DNA from 4 places in the Metapseudomonas lalkuanensis genome. Region 1 is predicted to be linked to each of the others. Evidence: predicted binding sites of a transcription regulator. Region 1 holds the regulator's gene; each other region holds the start of a gene.

The links. The regulator sigma-54, encoded in region 1, starts transcription at its own class of promoters, with help from an activator protein. The targets are predictions, from matches to a motif close to ANTGGCATNNANNTTGCTNT.
Region 2: the regulator sigma-54 is predicted to act here: its motif matches at 2,465-2,484, upstream of flgB (flagellar basal body rod protein FlgB).
Region 3: the regulator sigma-54 is predicted to act here: its motif matches at 2,712-2,731, upstream of glnA (glutamate--ammonia ligase).
Region 4: the regulator sigma-54 is predicted to act here: its motif matches at 2,142-2,161, upstream of glnK (P-II family nitrogen regulator).

Annotation. Positions count from the first base shown of each region.
Region 1 is NZ_CP043311.1:990,771-994,969, reverse strand. Features, by position in the region: gene lptB (LPS export ABC transporter ATP-binding protein) at 1-689, shown strand, start outside; gene FXN65_RS04750 (RNA polymerase factor sigma-54) at 837-2,333, shown strand; gene hpf (ribosome hibernation-promoting factor, HPF/YfiA family) at 2,418-2,726, shown strand; gene ptsN (PTS IIA-like nitrogen regulatory protein PtsN) at 2,737-3,201, shown strand; gene rapZ (RNase adapter RapZ) at 3,211-4,068, shown strand; gene FXN65_RS04730 (HPr family phosphocarrier protein) at 4,085-4,199, shown strand, end outside.
Region 2 is NZ_CP043311.1:1,739,207-1,743,405, reverse strand. Features, by position in the region: gene flgE (flagellar hook protein FlgE) at 1-804, opposite strand, end outside; gene flgD (flagellar hook assembly protein FlgD) at 850-1,530, opposite strand; gene flgC (flagellar basal body rod protein FlgC) at 1,550-1,996, opposite strand; gene flgB (flagellar basal body rod protein FlgB) at 2,011-2,418, opposite strand; gene FXN65_RS08200 (NAD(P)H-dependent oxidoreductase) at 2,697-3,398, opposite strand; gene FXN65_RS08195 (pyridoxal phosphate-dependent aminotransferase) at 3,490-4,199, opposite strand, start outside.
Region 3 is NZ_CP043311.1:5,699,250-5,703,448, reverse strand. Features, by position in the region: gene FXN65_RS26195 (mechanosensitive ion channel domain-containing protein) at 1-969, shown strand, start outside; gene glnA (glutamate--ammonia ligase) at 1,207-2,610, opposite strand; gene thiI (tRNA uracil 4-sulfurtransferase ThiI) at 2,946-4,199, shown strand, end outside.
Region 4 is NZ_CP043311.1:5,886,024-5,890,222, reverse strand. Features, by position in the region: gene FXN65_RS27045 (BCCT family transporter) at 1-35, opposite strand, end outside; gene FXN65_RS27040 (YifB family Mg chelatase-like AAA ATPase) at 148-1,644, opposite strand; gene FXN65_RS27035 (accessory factor UbiK family protein) at 1,683-1,946, opposite strand; gene glnK (P-II family nitrogen regulator) at 2,361-2,699, shown strand; gene FXN65_RS27025 (ammonium transporter) at 2,734-4,053, shown strand; gene FXN65_RS27020 (secondary thiamine-phosphate synthase enzyme YjbQ) at 4,192-4,199, shown strand, end outside.

The DNA of each region.
Region 1 (4,199 bases):
ACAAGAGCCGTCAGGTGGTCCGCGACGTCAGCCTGTCCATCGACAGCGGTCAGATCGTAGGCCTCCTCGGCCCCAACGGCGCGGGCAAGACCACCTGCTTCTACATGATCGTGGGCCTGGTCAAAGCCGACCAGGGACGCGTCCTGATCGACCAGCAGGACGTCACCCACCAGCCGATGCACGGCCGCGCCCGTGCCGGCATCGGCTACCTGCCGCAGGAAGCCTCGATCTTCCGCAAGCTCAGTGTGGCGGACAACATCATGGCGATCCTCGAGACCCGCAAGGACCTCGATCGCTCCGCACGCCGCAAGGAGCTGGAGAGCCTGCTGCAGGAATTCCATATCAGCCACATCCGTGACAGCCTCGGCATGAGCCTGTCGGGCGGTGAGCGCCGTCGCGTGGAAATCGCCCGCGCGCTGGCCACGGCCCCCAAATTCATCCTGCTGGACGAACCCTTCGCCGGTGTGGACCCGATTTCCGTGGGCGACATCAAGCAGATCATCCACCACCTCAAGGCGAAGGGGATCGGTGTACTCATCACCGACCACAACGTCCGCGAGACCCTGGACATCTGCGAGACCGCCTACATTGTCAGTGACGGACAACTGATCGCCGAAGGTGATGCGGAAGCCATCCTGGCCAACCAGTTGGTGAAGGAAGTCTACCTGGGCCACGAGTTCCGCCTGTAGTTTCCCGCAACCACGCCTACAAGACGGGTTGCGCGGGCTAGGAAAATCCTTCAAGGTCAGGCATATAATTTGCTTCCTGGTGGCGCTGCGGCGCCCTGTAGTGGATGGCGCGCAAGCGCCGGCGAATAAGGTGCTAAGCCCTCTGCCATGAAACCATCGCTAGTCCTCAAGATGGGCCAGCAGCTGACGATGACCCCGCAGCTGCAACAGGCCATTCGCCTGCTCCAACTCTCCACCTTGGATCTCCAGCAGGAGATCCAGGAAGCGCTGGAGTCCAACCCGATGCTCGAGCGGCAGGAGGATGGCGACGATTTCGACACCTCCGACCCCATGGCCGAAGGTGACCAGCAGCCTAATTCCGGCAGCCAGGAATCCAGTTTCCAGGAGTCCAGCGTCGAGACCAATGCCGAAGCCATGGAAGATGGCGAGTGGCACGAGCGCATCCCCAGCGAACTCCCCGTCGACACGGCCTGGGAAGATGTCTACCAGACCAGCGCCAGCAGCCTGCCGAGCAACGATGACGACGAGTGGGACTTCACGTCCCGCACTTCGGTTGGCGAAAGCCTGCAGAGCCACCTGCTCTGGCAACTCAACCTGGCGCCCATGTCCGACACCGACCGCCTGATCGCGGTCACCCTGATCGATTGCATCAACAACGACGGCTACCTTGAGGAGCCCCTCTCCGAGATAGTCGAGGCCTTCGATCCGGAGCTCGGTATCGAACTGGACGAAGTCGAAGTCGTCCTGCATCGCATCCAGCAATTCGAACCCGCTGGCGTTGCTGCCCGCGACCTGCGCGAGTGCCTGCTCCTGCAACTGCGCCAGCTGCCTCCAGGCACTCGCTGGCTGGTCGAGGCCCAGCGTCTGGCTGGTGACTTCCTCGACCTGCTCGGCAGCCGCGACTACAGCCAGCTGATGCGCCGCATGAAGGTCAAGGAAGACGAACTGCGCCAGGTCATCGAACTGATCCAGGGGCTGAATCCGCGCCCCGGTTCCCAGATCGAAGCCAGCGAACCCGAATACGTGGTACCGGATGTCATCGTCCGCAAGCACAACGAACGCTGGCTGGTAGAACTGAACCAGGAGGCCGTGCCGCGCCTGCGGGTCAATCCGCACTATGCCGGATTCGTCCGGCGCGCCGACTCCAGCGCGGACAACACCTTCATGCGCAATCAGCTCCAGGAGGCGCGCTGGTTCATCAAGAGCCTGCAGAGCCGCAACGAGACGCTAATGAAGGTCGCCACCCAAATCGTCGAGCACCAGCGCGGCTTCCTGGAATACGGCGACGAGGCGATGAAGCCTCTCGTCCTGCACGACATCGCTGAAGCCGTTGGCATGCACGAGTCCACCATCTCGCGCGTGACTACCCAGAAATACATGCACACTCCCCGCGGAATCTACGAGCTGAAGTACTTCTTCTCCAGCCACGTAAGCACCTCCGAAGGCGGTGAATGTTCGTCTACCGCAATCCGCGCCATCATCAAGAAACTGGTCGCAGCGGAAAATCCGAAAAAGCCGTTGAGCGACAGCAAGATCGCTGGTTTACTGGAAGCACAGGGCATTCAAGTGGCCCGTCGCACAGTAGCCAAGTATCGCGAATCCCTTGGGATTGCCCCTTCCAGCGAACGCAAGCGACTGATGTGACGCGGAAATTGACCCACGCCAAAGTGTTCCGGTGGCAGGCCCGTTAGCCTGTCTCTTATACACGGGCAATAAGGAGAAAGCGGTATGCAAGTCAACATCAGTGGACATCAACTGGATGTGACCGACGCCCTGCGCAACTACGTTGTCGAGAAGTTCGACCGTCTGGAGCGCCACTTCGACCGAATCACCAACGTTCAGGTGATCATGCAGGTCGAAAAACTCAAACAGAAAATCGAAGCCACTTTGCACATCGCCGGCGGCGAAGTCGTTGCCAACGCGGAGCATGAAGACATGTACGCCGCCATCGACCTGCTTACCGACAAGCTCGATCGCCAACTGATCAAGCACAAGGAAAAGCAATTGAACCGCCAGCAGGGTGCCACCGCCCGCTGACCCCTCCTCTATGATCCGACTCGAGCAAATCCTGACCCCCGGCCGTTCCCTCGTGAACGTGCCGGGCGGCAGCAAGAAACGTGTACTGGAACAGATCGCCAAGCTGGTCGCTCGCGACCTTCCCGACCTCGACAACCAGGACATCTTCGAAAGCCTGGTAGCCCGGGAGAAACTCGGCTCCACCGGTTTCGGCAACGGCATCGCCATTCCCCACTGCCGCCTCACTGGCTGTACGTCGCCCATCAGCGCCGTGCTGCGCCTTGATGCTCCAGTCGATTTCGACGCCATCGATGGCGCCCCGGTTGACCTGCTTTTCGTGCTGCTGGTCCCGGAAGCCGCCACCGATGAACACCTTGAACTGCTCCGCCAGATCGCCAGCATGCTCGACCGCAGCGATGTGCGCGAGCGCCTGCGCCAGGCGCCCGACAGCACCAGCCTCTACCAGGTGGTAGTGGACGTGCAGAGCGGGCGTTAAGGTTCCTCCATGCGCCTGATCATCGTCAGCGGCCGCTCCGGGTCGGGCAAGAGTACCGCCCTCGATGTCCTCGAGGACCACGGTTTCTACTGCATCGACAACCTGCCCGCTGGCCTGCTTCCCGAACTGGCCGAACGGGCCCTGCTGCACACCGAGCTGCTGGAACCCCAGGTTGCTGTCTCCATCGACGCACGGAACCTGCCCAGCCAGCTGCAGCGTTTTCCCGAGTTGCTCACCGAGGCCCGCAGTCGCCACATCAAGTGCGATGTGCTGTACCTCGATGCCGACCACGACACGCTGCTCAAGCGCTTTTCGGAAACCCGCCGGCGCCACCCGCTGACCAACGACAACCGCTCCCTGGCCGAAGCCATCCGGGACGAGGAAGTGCTGTTGGCGCCCATTGCCGATCTCGCCGACCTGAAGATCGACACCACGCATCTCAACCTTTACCAGCTGCGCGACACCATCAAGCTGCGCCTGCTGAATCAGCCTGAACCTGGCACCGCATTCCTGATCGAATCCTTCGGCTTCAAGCGTGGCATGCCGGTGGACGCCGACCTGGTGTTCGACGTGCGCTGCCTGCCCAACCCGTACTGGAAGCCTGAGCTGCGCGATCATTCGGGACTCGCGCCGGCTGTCGCCGAGTACCTTGCCGGGCAGCCTGATGTCGAAGAGATGTATCAGGATATCCTCGGCTACCTGAGCAAGTGGCTGCCGCGCTTTGCCGCCAGCAATCGCGCCTACGTCACGATCGCCATTGGCTGCACCGGGGGCCACCATCGTTCGGTCTACATCGCCGAGCGCCTGGGTGCGGCGCTGAAACCCAGTTTGAAGAATGTCCAGGTTCGCCACCGCGACCTCAGTTAGAAGGATTGGAAACGCGATGCCAGCCTGCGAGATCACCATCATCAACAAGCTCGGCCTGCACGCCCGGGCCGCGGCGAAGTTCGTTGGGGTGGCCGGTCGCTTCCCCTGCCAGATCCGCGTGGGCCGCTCTC
Region 2 (4,199 bases), 750 kb from region 1:
GGCGGGGTCGTAGTTCAGCTCGCCACCCGCCGCCATGCCGGCGGTGTTCAGGCTGCCGTCGGCGTTGAACAGCAGGTTGGTGGTGTGCGGGTCGGTGCTGGCCGGGTTGGACGGATTGCGTCCATCCACCAGCACGGCCATGGTCCAGTTGTTGGTCACCGGCGGGGTAGCGGCCGGGTCCGAGTTGTTGATGAAGTACTGGGTCATGACGTGGGCGTTGCCCTGGGAGTCATAGATGTTGACCGAGGTGGACGAGGTGTAGGTCGTCGGGTCGCTCGGATCGAACGGCGTATTGGTCGGCGCCTTGGTGGTGGAGTTCAGGTTGAACTTCTGCGCGACTTCGGTGGTGGCCTTGGGCGCCTGGTTGGAGGTCTGGATCTGCAGATCACTGACTACGCCGTTCTGGACGTTGCCATTGCCGTCGATGCCGTAGCCCTGCAGGCGATAGCCGAAGTTGTTGACGATGTAGCCGTTGCGGTCGGTACCGAAGTAACCGGCGCGGGTGTAGCTGATCTCGCCGTTGTTGCTGGTCTGGAAGAAGCCGTTGCCGTTGATGGCCAGGTCCAGGGCATTCTGGGTGTAGTTGATGTTGCCCTGGTTGAACAGCTGGGACACGTCCCCCAAAGCCACGCCGCTACCCTGGGCGTTCTTGCCGGTGCCAAGCACCGAGGCGGCATAGACGTCGGCGAACTCGGCACGGGACTGCTTGAAGCCCGCAGTGCCGGCGTTGGCAATGTTGTTGCCGGTGACGTTGAGGTCGCTGGTCGCTGCGCGCAGACCACTGAGACCGATGTTGAACGCCATTACTTTCTCCTTTGCCGGTGCTTCCCGGCGCTCTTGACCGGGAGGTTACTGACCGATGACCTGGACCTTGGACAGACCGACACTGCCGATGCCGGCGAGGTTGAGCATCAGCTCGCCGCCGTTCTGGCCCAGGGTGACGCTGTCGACGTTGGCCGGAAGCATGGTGTAGAGGGCTTTGGTTTCGCCGCTGTACTGGGCCTGGGCTTCGAACTTGTAGGTGCCCGGCGGCATGACCTTGCCGCTGGAGTCCTTGCCGTCCCACATGAAGCTGACGCTGCCGGCCGGCTGCTCGCCGAGGTTGATGCGGTTCACCAAGGTGCCGGCGTTGTCGTAGACGTTGACCCAGACGTTGCTGCTGGAAATGGGCAGATTGGCGCTGGCCTTGAAAGTTTCCGCGGTATCCACCACGGCCTTCTCGCTGGGCACGATGACCTTGCGCCCCACCAGGGACGAGGCCTGAAGTGCCTGGGAGGACTGGTAGCCGGACAGCAGCGAACCCATGCTGCTGTTCAGCTTCTCGATGCCTTCCACCTGGCTGAACTGCGCCAGCTGGGCGATGAACTCGCCGTTCTCCTGGGGCGCCAGCGGGTCCTGGTTGTTCAACTGGGCGACCAGCAGCTCGAGGAACTCGTTCTTGCCGAGGTCCTTGCTCTTGGGTTCGTTCTTGATGGCGTACTGGTCGAGGAACGACTGGCCATCGGTGGACGCTACGTTACTGACACTCATGCTGTTCCCTCGCGCGCTATCACTGACCCAGGGTCAGCACTTTCTGCATCATCTGTTTGGCGGTGTTCATCATTTCCACGTTGGTCTGGAAGGACCGGCTGGCGGAAATCATGTCGGCCATCTCTTCAACCACGTTCACGTTCGGGTAGTAGACGTAGCCGTCCGCGTTGGCCGCCGGGTGGTTCGGCTCGTAGCGCGGGGTCAGGGTGCTCTGGTCCTCGATCACACCGAGAACCTGCACGCCGGCGCCGGACTGGTCCTGGTCGGCGAACAGCGAACCACGGTCGCCGTTGCCCAGGCTGTCCTGCATCACGGTGGCGAACACCGGATGGCGGGCGCGGTAGGTCTGGTCGAGGCTGGAGGACACCGATTCGGCGTTGGCGATGTTGCTGGAGATGGTGTTCAGCCGAGTGTTCTGGGCACTCATGCCGGTGCCGGCGATGTTGAAGATGCTGGACAGGGACATGGCTGGGCTCTCCGTTATTCGCCGCGCAGGGCGTTCATCAGCCCTTTGAACTTGCTGTTGAGGAAGGTGAAGCTGGCCTGGAACTGCATGGCGTTCTCGGTGTAGTTCGACTGTTCCAGCTGGGCGTCGACGGTGTTCTGGTCGATGGCGGCCTGGAACGGTACGCGGTACTTCAGCGAGGCGTCGGCGATCTCGAAACCTTCGGCGGCAATGTGATGCTCGTTGGTCCGGGTGGCCTGGAAGCTGCCGTGGGCGGCCTTCTCCGACTGCTGGGCCAGCACGCTGGCGAAGTCCAGGTCGCGAGCCTTGTAGTTCGGGGTATCGGCGTTGGCGATGTTGTTGGCCAGCACCTCGCCGCGCTGGGCGCGGAAGCTGAGGGCTTGCTGATGGATGCCGAGGGCCTTTTCGAAACTGATGCTCATGTCCGGAACCTTTGCCAGTGGCAATGTGGTTTTGCTTGCATGACATTCAGCAAAGGCCGTGCCACTTTAGTTTTTCCTTTATTTTCAACGCTTTGAATGAAAAACAAGCGGCAAAAAGCGGCAAGAGGCGCTGGCAGGGCGGCAAAGCGGCAAGGGCGGTTTGCCGCTGGTTGCCGCTTTGCCGGGGGTACGAGTTGTGGGAGCGAATTCATTCGCGAATGATTTCGCTCCCACCGGAAAAAGAAGAAGGCCGCCCTTGGGCGGCCTCGCTGCACTCATCACGCCAGTGGGTACAACCTGTCGTCGAACTGGTCCAGCCGGGGAAACGCGAGCGGCACATCCTGGTCCAGCCCCAGCAGTCGTGCCTGGTAGTCACGCAGGAAATCCTGGCGCGCGTCATTGCTGATATAGGGCACGTGCCAGGCCACGAAAGGCGGCAACACATCCAGGCCGACATAGGCCAGGGTGCCGCGCAACAGCGGACGCAGCATGTCTTCCAGCGGGCCATGAATGGCGCCTTCACCGAACATGTGCTCGCGGCCGCCCAGGGTCAGGGTGACCAGCGCCTTCTTGCCGGCCAGGCCGCCCTGGTCATAGAAGCGCTTGCCGCCATAGCAGACGCCGGACACCAGCACCCGGTCGATCCAGCCCTTGAGAATGGCCGGCACCGAGAACCAGTAGAGCGGGAAGTTGAGAATCAGCAGGTCGGCCCAGAGCAGCTTCTCCAGCTCGCGCTGGATATCCGGCGCGATATCGCCGGCCTTGACCCCTTCACGTTGTTCCAGGGCATAGACCAGGTAATCCGGATTCTGCCGCTGGCCGAAATCAGCCGCGCTGGCCACCGGGTTCCAGTCCAGCGCGTGGAGGTCGGACTGGCGGACTTCGTGCCCCTGCCCCTGCAGGGTTTCCACCGCCAGGTTGCGCAGGGCGCTGCAGAACGACTGCGGCTCCGGGTGCGCATGGACGATCAGTACTTTCATGGGAATTCCTTGTGCGGGATGTGCCACGGATTGGCGCTGGACATTACCGGACCCGACGATGGCGATTTCCGGTCCCGGCGCCAACCATCATTCATGCGATTGCTCGCAGCTCAATCAGTGCGGCGGCGCAGCCGGCGATGCGTCGGCAGGCTTCCTCCAGCGGCTCGCTGCCCAGCACCAGCCCCAGGCGGATATGCCCCGCGGCGCTGGGCCCGAATGCCTCGCCCGCCAGCACCGAGACGCCGTAGTCGTCCAGCAGGCGGTCGGCGAAGTCCTGGGCGGACAGGCCGGTTTCACGGATGTCCACCATCACGAACATGCCGCCATCCGGCCTCAACGCACGCAGGCCGGGGCAACCTTCGAGGGTGGCGCACACCAGGTCGCGCCGCTGGCGATAGGCCTCGCGCATGGCTTCCAGCTCCGGAAGTCGCGCTTCAAGGGCAACGCAGGCGGCGTCCTGGACGAAGTCAGGCGAGCCGTAGAGCATGCACAGGGCGAGGTTTTCCAGGTGTCCGGTCAGTTCCTCCGAGCCGACCACCCAACCCACGCGCCAGCCGGTCATGGCGTGAGACTTGGACAGGCTGTTGATGGTCGCGGTGCGCTCGGCCATGCCCGGCAGGCTGGCCGGGCTGATGTGCTCGCCCTCGAACAGCAGCTCGCTGTAGACCTCGTCGGAAATCATCCACAGGTCATGGGCGATGCAGAGTTCGGCCAGGGCATTCCAGGTGGAGCGCGGCAGGCTGGCGCCGGAGGGGTTGTGCGGGCTGTTCAGGGCCAGCGCGCGAGTGCGCGGGGTGATGG
Region 3 (4,199 bases), 1.3 Mb from region 1:
CAGCTGCAGAGCTTCGGCCTCACCCTGGTGCACCTGTTCGTGGTGCTGTTCTTCGTCGAGGTGGGGTTGCGGGTCTGGGGCATGTCGCTGATCCGCTACGCCGAAGGCGAGGGCTCTGAAATCAGCATGAAGGTGGTCAGCTTCGGCACCACCCTGCTGGTGGCCTGGCTGGTCTGGATCCTCTCCGACACCGCGGTGCAACACAGCCTCGGTGTCAGCGGCAAGAGCCGGGCGAACACTCGCGCCCTGACCATGCTGCCGCTGATTCGTAACGTGCTGTTCGTGACCATCGCGGTGATCGCACTGATCGTCGCCCTGGCCAACATGGGTATGAACGTCACGCCGCTGCTGGCCGGCGCGGGGGTGATCGGCCTGGCGATCGGTTTTGGTGCGCAGTCCCTGGTGGCGGACCTGATCACCGGCCTGTTCATCATCATCGAGGACTCGCTGTCCATCGACGACTATGTGGATGTCGGCGGCCACCTGGGCACGGTGGAGGGGCTGACCATCCGTACCGTGCGCCTGCGCGACCTCGACGGCGTGGTGCACACCATCCCCTTCAGCGAGATCAAGAGCATCAAGAACTACTCGCGGCAGTTCGGCTACGCCATGTTCCGCTGGCCGGTGCCGGCGAGCATGCCGATCGACGACGCGGTGGCGCTGGTGCACGAGGTGGCCAAGGAGCTGCGCAGCGACCCGGAAGTGCGCCGCAGCCTCTGGTCGCCCCTGGAGCTGCAGGGGGTGGAGAGTTTCGACAACGGCCAGGCGATCCTGCGTTTCCGTTTCAAGACCGCGCCGATCAAGCAGTGGGAAGTGCAGCGGGCGTTCAACCTGCGCCTGCGCAGGCGCCTCGACCAGACCGGCCTGGAACTGGCGATGCCGCGCCTGAACGTCCAGCTCAGCCGGATGCGCCAGCCACGGACCGAACCGCCGGAAGGGCAGGGCGTGCCGGTGGATGGGGGGATTTGAGCGGAGCAGGCAGATATTTTTTTGTGGGAGCGAATTCATTCGCGAATGAATTCGCTCCCACAGGTTTGACGGGGTGCCGAAGCCGATCCCGGAATCGGTGCGCACAGCGCACCCTGTGGTCCAGGCCGAACGCCTTGCTGCCCCTGCGGGAAGAGCAGCCGCTACCACCGGCCCGGCAATAAAAAAGGCCTCCCGAAGGAGGCCTTAATGTTGAAGCTATTTATAGGTATTCGCGGATCAGACGCTGTAGTACAGGTCGTATTCCAGCGGGTGCACGAAGGTGCGCACCTTGATTTCTTCTTCGCTCTTCAGCTCGATGTAGGCATCGATGAAGTCGTCGGAGAACACGCCGCCCTTGGTCAGGAACGCGCGGCCCTTGTCCAGTTCTTCCAGAGCCTCTTTCAGGCTGCCGCAAACCTGCGGGATTTCCTTGGCCTCTTCCGGCGGCAGGTCATACAGGTTCTTGTCGGCGGCATCGCCGGGGTGGATCTTGTTCTGGATACCGTCCAGGCCGGCCATCAGCAGAGCTGCGAAGCACAGGTAGGGGTTGGCCGCCGGGTCCGGGAAGCGCGCTTCGATACGGCGGGCTTTCGGGCTGTTCACGTACGGGATACGGATGGAGGCGGAGCGGTTGCGGGCGGAGTAGGCCAGCATTACCGGAGCTTCGAAGCCGGGAACCAGACGCTTGTAGGAGTTGGTAGCCGGGTTGGTGAAGCCGTTCAGGGCCTTGCCGTGCTTGATGATGCCGCCGATGAAGTACAGGGCGGTGTCGGACAGGCCGGCATAGCCTTCGCCTGCGAAGGTGTTCTTGCCATCTTTGGAGATGGACATGTGAACGTGCATGCCCGAGCCGTTGTCGCCGTACAGGGGCTTCGGCATGAAGGTCACGGTCTTGCCGTAGGCGTCGGCAACGTTGTGCACGCAGTACTTCAGGGTCTGGACTTCGTCAGCCTTGGCAACGAGGGTGTTGAACTTCACACCGATCTCGTTCTGGCCGGCGGTGGCCACTTCGTGGTGGTGAACTTCTACCACCAGGCCCATTTCTTCCAGGGCGTTGCACATGGCAGTACGGATTTCGTGGTCGTGGTCGACCGGCGGTACCGGGAAGTAGCCGCCTTTCACGCCCGGACGGTGGCCCTTGTTGCCGCCTTCGATGTCGGCGTCGGTGTTCCAGGAAGCCTGCTCGGAGAAGATCTTGAACATGGAGCCGGAGATGTCGGACTTGAACTTCACTTCGTCGAAGATGAAGAACTCCGGCTCCGGACCTACGAATACGGTGTCACCGATACCGGTGGTCTTCAGGTATTCCTCGGCGCGACGGGCGATGGCGCGCGGGTCGCGGTCGTAGCCTTGCATGGTGCTCGGCTCGATGATGTCGCAGACCAGGATCAGGGTCGGCTCTTCGGTGAACGGGTCCAGAACGGCGGTAGCGTCGTCCGGCAGCAGGATCATGTCGGAGGCTTCGATGCCTTTCCAGCCTTCGATGGAGGAACCGTCGAACATCTTGCCGTGCTCGAAGAATTCGTCGTCGGCGTCACGGGCCGGCATGGTTACGTGCTGCTGCTTGCCTTTGGTATCGGTGAAGCGCAGATCAATCCACTTCACGTCGTGTTCTTTAATCAGTTGAAGCGACTTCGACATGTTGTCCTCCGGATGGAAAGGGGGCGGGAACCGTTAACCCCTCAAAGAATTCGTAGTGAAGCCGGGGCGGGATAGTCCGCCAGGGCGACCTGCCTCACAAGGGAGCAATTAGCGTGCCAGTGCCCCGTTATGGGCAGAAGCCCTAAAACTCGCGCCTGGCGGGGGCTTGGCCCTGATTGAGCGCAATTTTGCGCACCTTTTTCGTGCTCGCAGTGGTGCATGTGAACCATTTTGGTGCGATGCGGGCTTTGCTGAAGGAATTTGGTCAAAGCTTGAACAATTTCCGCTATAATCCGCGCCCCTCTTTTTCGGCCGCCGTCCACGCGCTGTTTTTCATGAAACTCATCGTCAAAGTCTTCCCGGAAATCACCATCAAGAGCCGGCCGGTGCGCAAGCATTTCATCCGTCAGCTCTCGAAGAACATCCGCGCGGTCCTGAAAGACCTGGACCCGGAACTCGAGGTGACCGGTGTCTGGGACAACCTTGAAGTCCAGACTCGCCAGACCGAGCCGAAGCTCCTGCGCGAAATGATCGAGCGGCTGACCTGCGTCCCCGGTATCACCCACTTCCTCGAAGTGCACGAGTACCCGCTGGGCGACTTCGACGACGTGCTGGAAAAGTGCAAGCTGCACTACGCCGACCAGATCCCCGGCAAGATTTTCGCCGTGCGCTGCAAGCGCGCCGGCAAGCATGAATTCACCTCGATGGAGCTGGAGCGCCACGTCGGCAGCCGCCTGCGCCAGGAGTGCAACGCCGCCGGCATTTCCCTGAAGAACCCGGAAGTGGAAGTACGGATGGAAGTGCGCGACCAGCGCCTGTTCGTCATCCACCACCAGCACGACGGCATCGGCGGTTACCCGCTGGGCTCCCTGGAGCAGACCCTGGTGCTGATGTCCGGTGGCTTCGACTCCACCGTCGCCGCCTATCAGATGATGCGCCGCGGCCTGATGACCCACTTCTGCTTCTTCAACCTCGGCGGCCGCGCCCACGAACTGGGCGTGATGGAAGTGGCCCACTACCTGTGGGAAAAATTCGGCCGTTCCCAGCGCGTGCTGTTCATCAGCGTGCCCTTCGAGGAAGTGGTCGGTGAAATCCTCAGCAAGGTCGACAACAGCCAGATGGGCGTGGTGCTCAAGCGCATGATGCTGCGCGCCTCCACCCACATGGCGCGCCGCCTGAACCTGGATGCGCTGGTCACCGGCGAAGCCATTTCCCAGGTGTCCAGCCAGACTCTGCCCAACCTCTCGGTGATCGACTCGGCCACCGACATGCTGGTGCTGCGCCCGCTGATCGCCAGCCACAAGCAGGACATCATCGACACCGCCACCCGCATCGGTACCGCCGAGTTCGCCAAGCACATGCCCGAGTACTGCGGCGTGATTTCGGTGAACCCGACCACCAGGGCCAAGCTCGGCCGTATCGAGCACGAGGAAGAGCAGTTCGACATGGCCATCCTCGAACGCGCCCTGGAACGTGCGCGCCTGGTGCCGATCGACCGTGTGATCGACGAGCTGGGCCAGGACCTCAAGGTGGAAGAAGTGAACGAAGCCCTGCCGGGCCAGATCGTTCTCGACATTCGCCATCCCGAT
Region 4 (4,199 bases), 1.2 Mb from region 1:
TTGAGGGTGGATTGCGAAGACGAACGTGCCTCCATTGAGCTAGCTCTCCTTTTGATCGGATGGCCGCCAAGGGCGGAAGGCGCGGCATTCTAACAGGATGAATAGAAAAAGTCTTTTAGGAATATGCAGCTGATAGTTTTCAATTGCTCACGACAAGGGCTCCGGCCGGTACTGGAGCGCCTCTCCCAGGTGATGGCGGGCGATGTCTTCAACCTGCTCCAGATCGGCCAGGGTACGTGCAACCTTGAGGATACGGTGGGCCGCGCGTAGCGACAGGTTCAGGCGCTCGCAGGCCTCTTCCAGCCAGGCGCGGTCGTCGGTGGCGAGGAGGCAGTGCCGGCGCAGCCCCTTCAGGTCGAGGAAGGCATTGGCGCAACCCTGGCGCCGGAGCTGCAGGCGTCGCGCGCGGCTGACTTCGGCGGCGGCCTCCATGCTGCCGGGGCCGACGTGGGTGGGCGGTTGCAGTGTGGTGGCTTCGCGGGCCACGGTCAGGTGCAGGTCGATGCGGTCGAGCAAGGGGCCGGAAAGCTTGCTGCGATAGCGCTGGATCTGCTCGGGGGTACAGCGGCAGCGGCCACCGGGATCACCAAGATATCCACAGGGGCAGGGATTCATGGCCGCCACCAACTGGAAGCGGGCGGGGAATCGCACCTTGTCATGGGCGCGGGCGATGACGATTTCACCGCTCTCCAGCGGCTCGCGCAGGACCTCCAGCACCTTGCGGTCGAACTCGGGGAGTTCGTCGAGGAACAGCACGCCCTGGTGCGCCAGTGTGATTTCGCCGGGCTTGGGGCGGCTGCCACCACCCACGAGGGCTGCGCCGGAGGCGCTGTGATGGGGATGGCGAAAGGGTCGCTGGGGCCAGGCTTGCAGCGGCGCGTGGCTGGCGACCGAATGGATCGCTGCCACTTCCAGGGCTTCCTGTTCTTCCAGTGGCGGCAAGAGGCCGGGCAGGCGACTGGCAAGCAGCGTCTTGCCGGTGCCGGGCGGGCCACAAAACAGCAGGTTGTGGGAGCCGGCGGCAGCCACCAGCAGGGCGCGCTTGGCGGCCACCTGGCCCTGGACTTCGGCGAGGTCGGGGTAGGGCGGACGATCTTTGAGCAGGCCCTGGGCCTGGTAGGGCGCGAGGGGCGTATGGCCGGCGAAGTGCGCGGTCAGCTCCAGCAGGTGTCCGGCCGCCAGGACCTTGAGGCCGCTGGCGAGGCTGGCTTCCTCGGCGTTTTCCCGGGGCACCACCAGGGTGCGGCCGGCGGCACGGGCGGCCAGGGCGGCGGGCAGTACGCCTTGCACGGGGCGCAGGGTGCCGGAAAGCGCCAGTTCGCCCAGGCACTCCACCGAATCCAGGGCGTTGGCCGGCAGTTGGCCGCTGGCGGCGAGTACGCCAAGGGCGATGGCGAGATCGAAGCGGCCACCGTCTTTCGGCAGGTCAGCAGGGGCGAGGTTGAGCGTGATGCGGCGGGGTGGGAAATCGAAGCCGCTATTGAGGATCGCGCTGCGCACGCGGTCCTTGCTTTCCTTTACGGCGGTTTCCGGAAGCCCTACCAGCGCGAGGGAGGGCAGGCCGTTGGCGAGGTGGGCTTCGACGGTCACGGCAGGGGCTTCGACGCCGACCTGTGCGCGACTGTGGACGATGGCCAGGGACATTGATCACTCCTTGATCGGTCCGCCGGGCCGGAGCGGTATCACTCCGCCGGCGGCGGGTTCAGCTTGGCTTCCAGTTCCGCGACCTTGGCCTCCAGTGCTTCCAGGCGTGCGCGGGTACGGCCGAGCACTACCATCTGGCTGTCGAACTCGTCGCGGCTGACCAGGTCGAGCTTGCCGAAGGCACTCTGCAGCAGGACCTTGAACTGGGCCTCGACCTCGGCGCGGGGCAGCGGGCTGTCGCTGCTGAACAGGCGCGAGGCGGTGGAAGCTAGGGTATCGAGCAGGGCTTTGGGCGGCAGCATGGCGGGCATCCGAAAGTGAATGGGCGGGAGTCTACCACGCGGCCCCCGGGCAACGGTCCGGCGAAGGCTGGTGCACAATTTTTGAGCAATGGCCTGGGGCGTGGCGCACTGCTTTGGTGCGATGCGAGTGGCATATCGAAGCCATCTGACTAGCATCCCGCCAGTATCTGCTTGAAAAAAGGCACTTTCCATGGAGCTGGCAAGAATTCTGCTTAGAGCAGAGCGACGCATGCACTGATGCAGTTCCGGTGCACCGGGCGAGGCGGGGGAGTGTTTCGCCAGAAGCGGTTGGTTGGTGTCGGAGTCCCGAGCCAGGGCGGGCCGACGCGTTACAAAAGCCAGACACTGCGCTTAGACTTGACCCGGGTTCGTGTTTTTCCTGGGGCAAGTCAACCAAACACGGGAGAGAGTTTCATGAAGCTAGTCACCGCCATCATCAAGCCTTTCAAGCTCGACGACGTGCGCGAGTCGTTGTCTGAGATCGGCGTGCAGGGCATCACTGTCACCGAGGTCAAGGGCTTCGGACGGCAAAAGGGCCACACCGAGCTGTACCGCGGTGCGGAATACGTTGTCGATTTTCTGCCGAAAGTGAAGATCGACGTGGCCATCGCTGACGACCAGCTGGACCGCGTGATCGAGGCCATCACCAAGGCCGCCAACACCGGCAAGATCGGTGACGGCAAGATTTTCGTCGTCAATCTGGAACAGGCCATCCGTATCCGTACCGGCGAAACCGGCACAGACGCGATCTAAGCCTCCGAACCCCAACGCCCCAGGAGAAAACAACATGACTCTGCGTAAAGCCGCAGGGCTAGGAGCCCTTTTGTCCCTCGTTACCCCCGGCCTGGCCATGGCCGCCGACGAGGTTGTGCTGAACAGTGGTGACACGGCGTGGATGATCGTCGCCACTGCATTGGTGCTGTTCATGACCATTCCCGGCCTGGCGCTGTTCTACGGCGGCATGGTGCGCTCCAAGAACATCCTCTCGGTGATGATGCAGTGCTTCGCCATCACCGGCCTGATCAGCATCCTCTGGGTGGTATACGGCTACAGCCTGGCCTTCGACACCACCGGCATGGAACAGGGGGTGATCAATTTCAATTCCTTCGTGGGCGGCCTGTCCAAGGCATTCCTCAGCGGCCTGAACACCAGCAGCCTGGTCTACGCGATCCCTGAAAGCGTGTTCATCACCTTCCAGATGACCTTCGCCATCATCACCCCGGCACTGATCGTGGGTGCCTTCGCCGAGCGCATGAAATTCTCCGCCATGCTGATCTTCATGGCGGTCTGGTTCACCCTGGTGTATGCGCCGATCGCTCACATGGTGTGGAGCGGCAATGGCGGCCTGATGTGGGACTGGGGCGTGCTGGATTTCGCCGGCGGCACCGTGGTGCACATCAACGCGGGTGTCGCTGGCCTCGTGGCATGCCTGGTGCTGGGCAAGCGCAAGGGCTATCCGACCACCCCGATGGCTCCGCACAACCTGGGCTACACCCTGATGGGTGCCGCCATGCTGTGGATCGGCTGGTTCGGCTTCAACGCCGGTTCCGCCGTGGCCGCCAACGGCACCGCCGGCATGGCCATGCTGGTCACCCAGATCGCCACCGCCGCTGCCGCCCTGGGCTGGATGTTCGCCGAGTGGCTGACCCACGGTAAGCCGAGCGCCCTGGGCATCGCCTCCGGCGTGGTCGCCGGCCTGGTCGCCATCACTCCGGCCGCCGGTACCGTCGGCCCCATGGGTGCCCTGATCATCGGCCTGGTTGCCGGCGTGATCTGCTACTTCTGCGCCACCAGCCTGAAGCGCAAGATGGGCTACGACGACTCCCTGGATGCCTTCGGTGTACACGGTGTCGGCGGCATCATCGGTGCCCTGCTGACTGGCGTGTTCGCAGCGCCTGCCCTGGGTGGCTTCGGCACCGTGGAAGACATCGGCGCCCAGCTGCTCACCCAGTTCGAAGGCGTGGCCTTCACTGTGGTCTACACCGGCATCGTGACCTTCGTGATCCTGAAGGTGCTGGACGTGGTCATGGGCCTGCGCGTCAACGAAGAGGAAGAGACCGTCGGCCTCGACCTGGCGCAGCACAACGAGCGCGGCTACAACCTCTGATGCCGATGATTTCCCCGTTCGGCGGCTGCCGGCGGGGAAGTTGGCAGCACTGCCGAAAAGGGCGCCGAAAGGCGCCCTTTGCTTTTTCATCGACCGCGCTAGAATGCCGCCCGTACGAGCCGAGACAGGTATTTGCGGATGTGGCA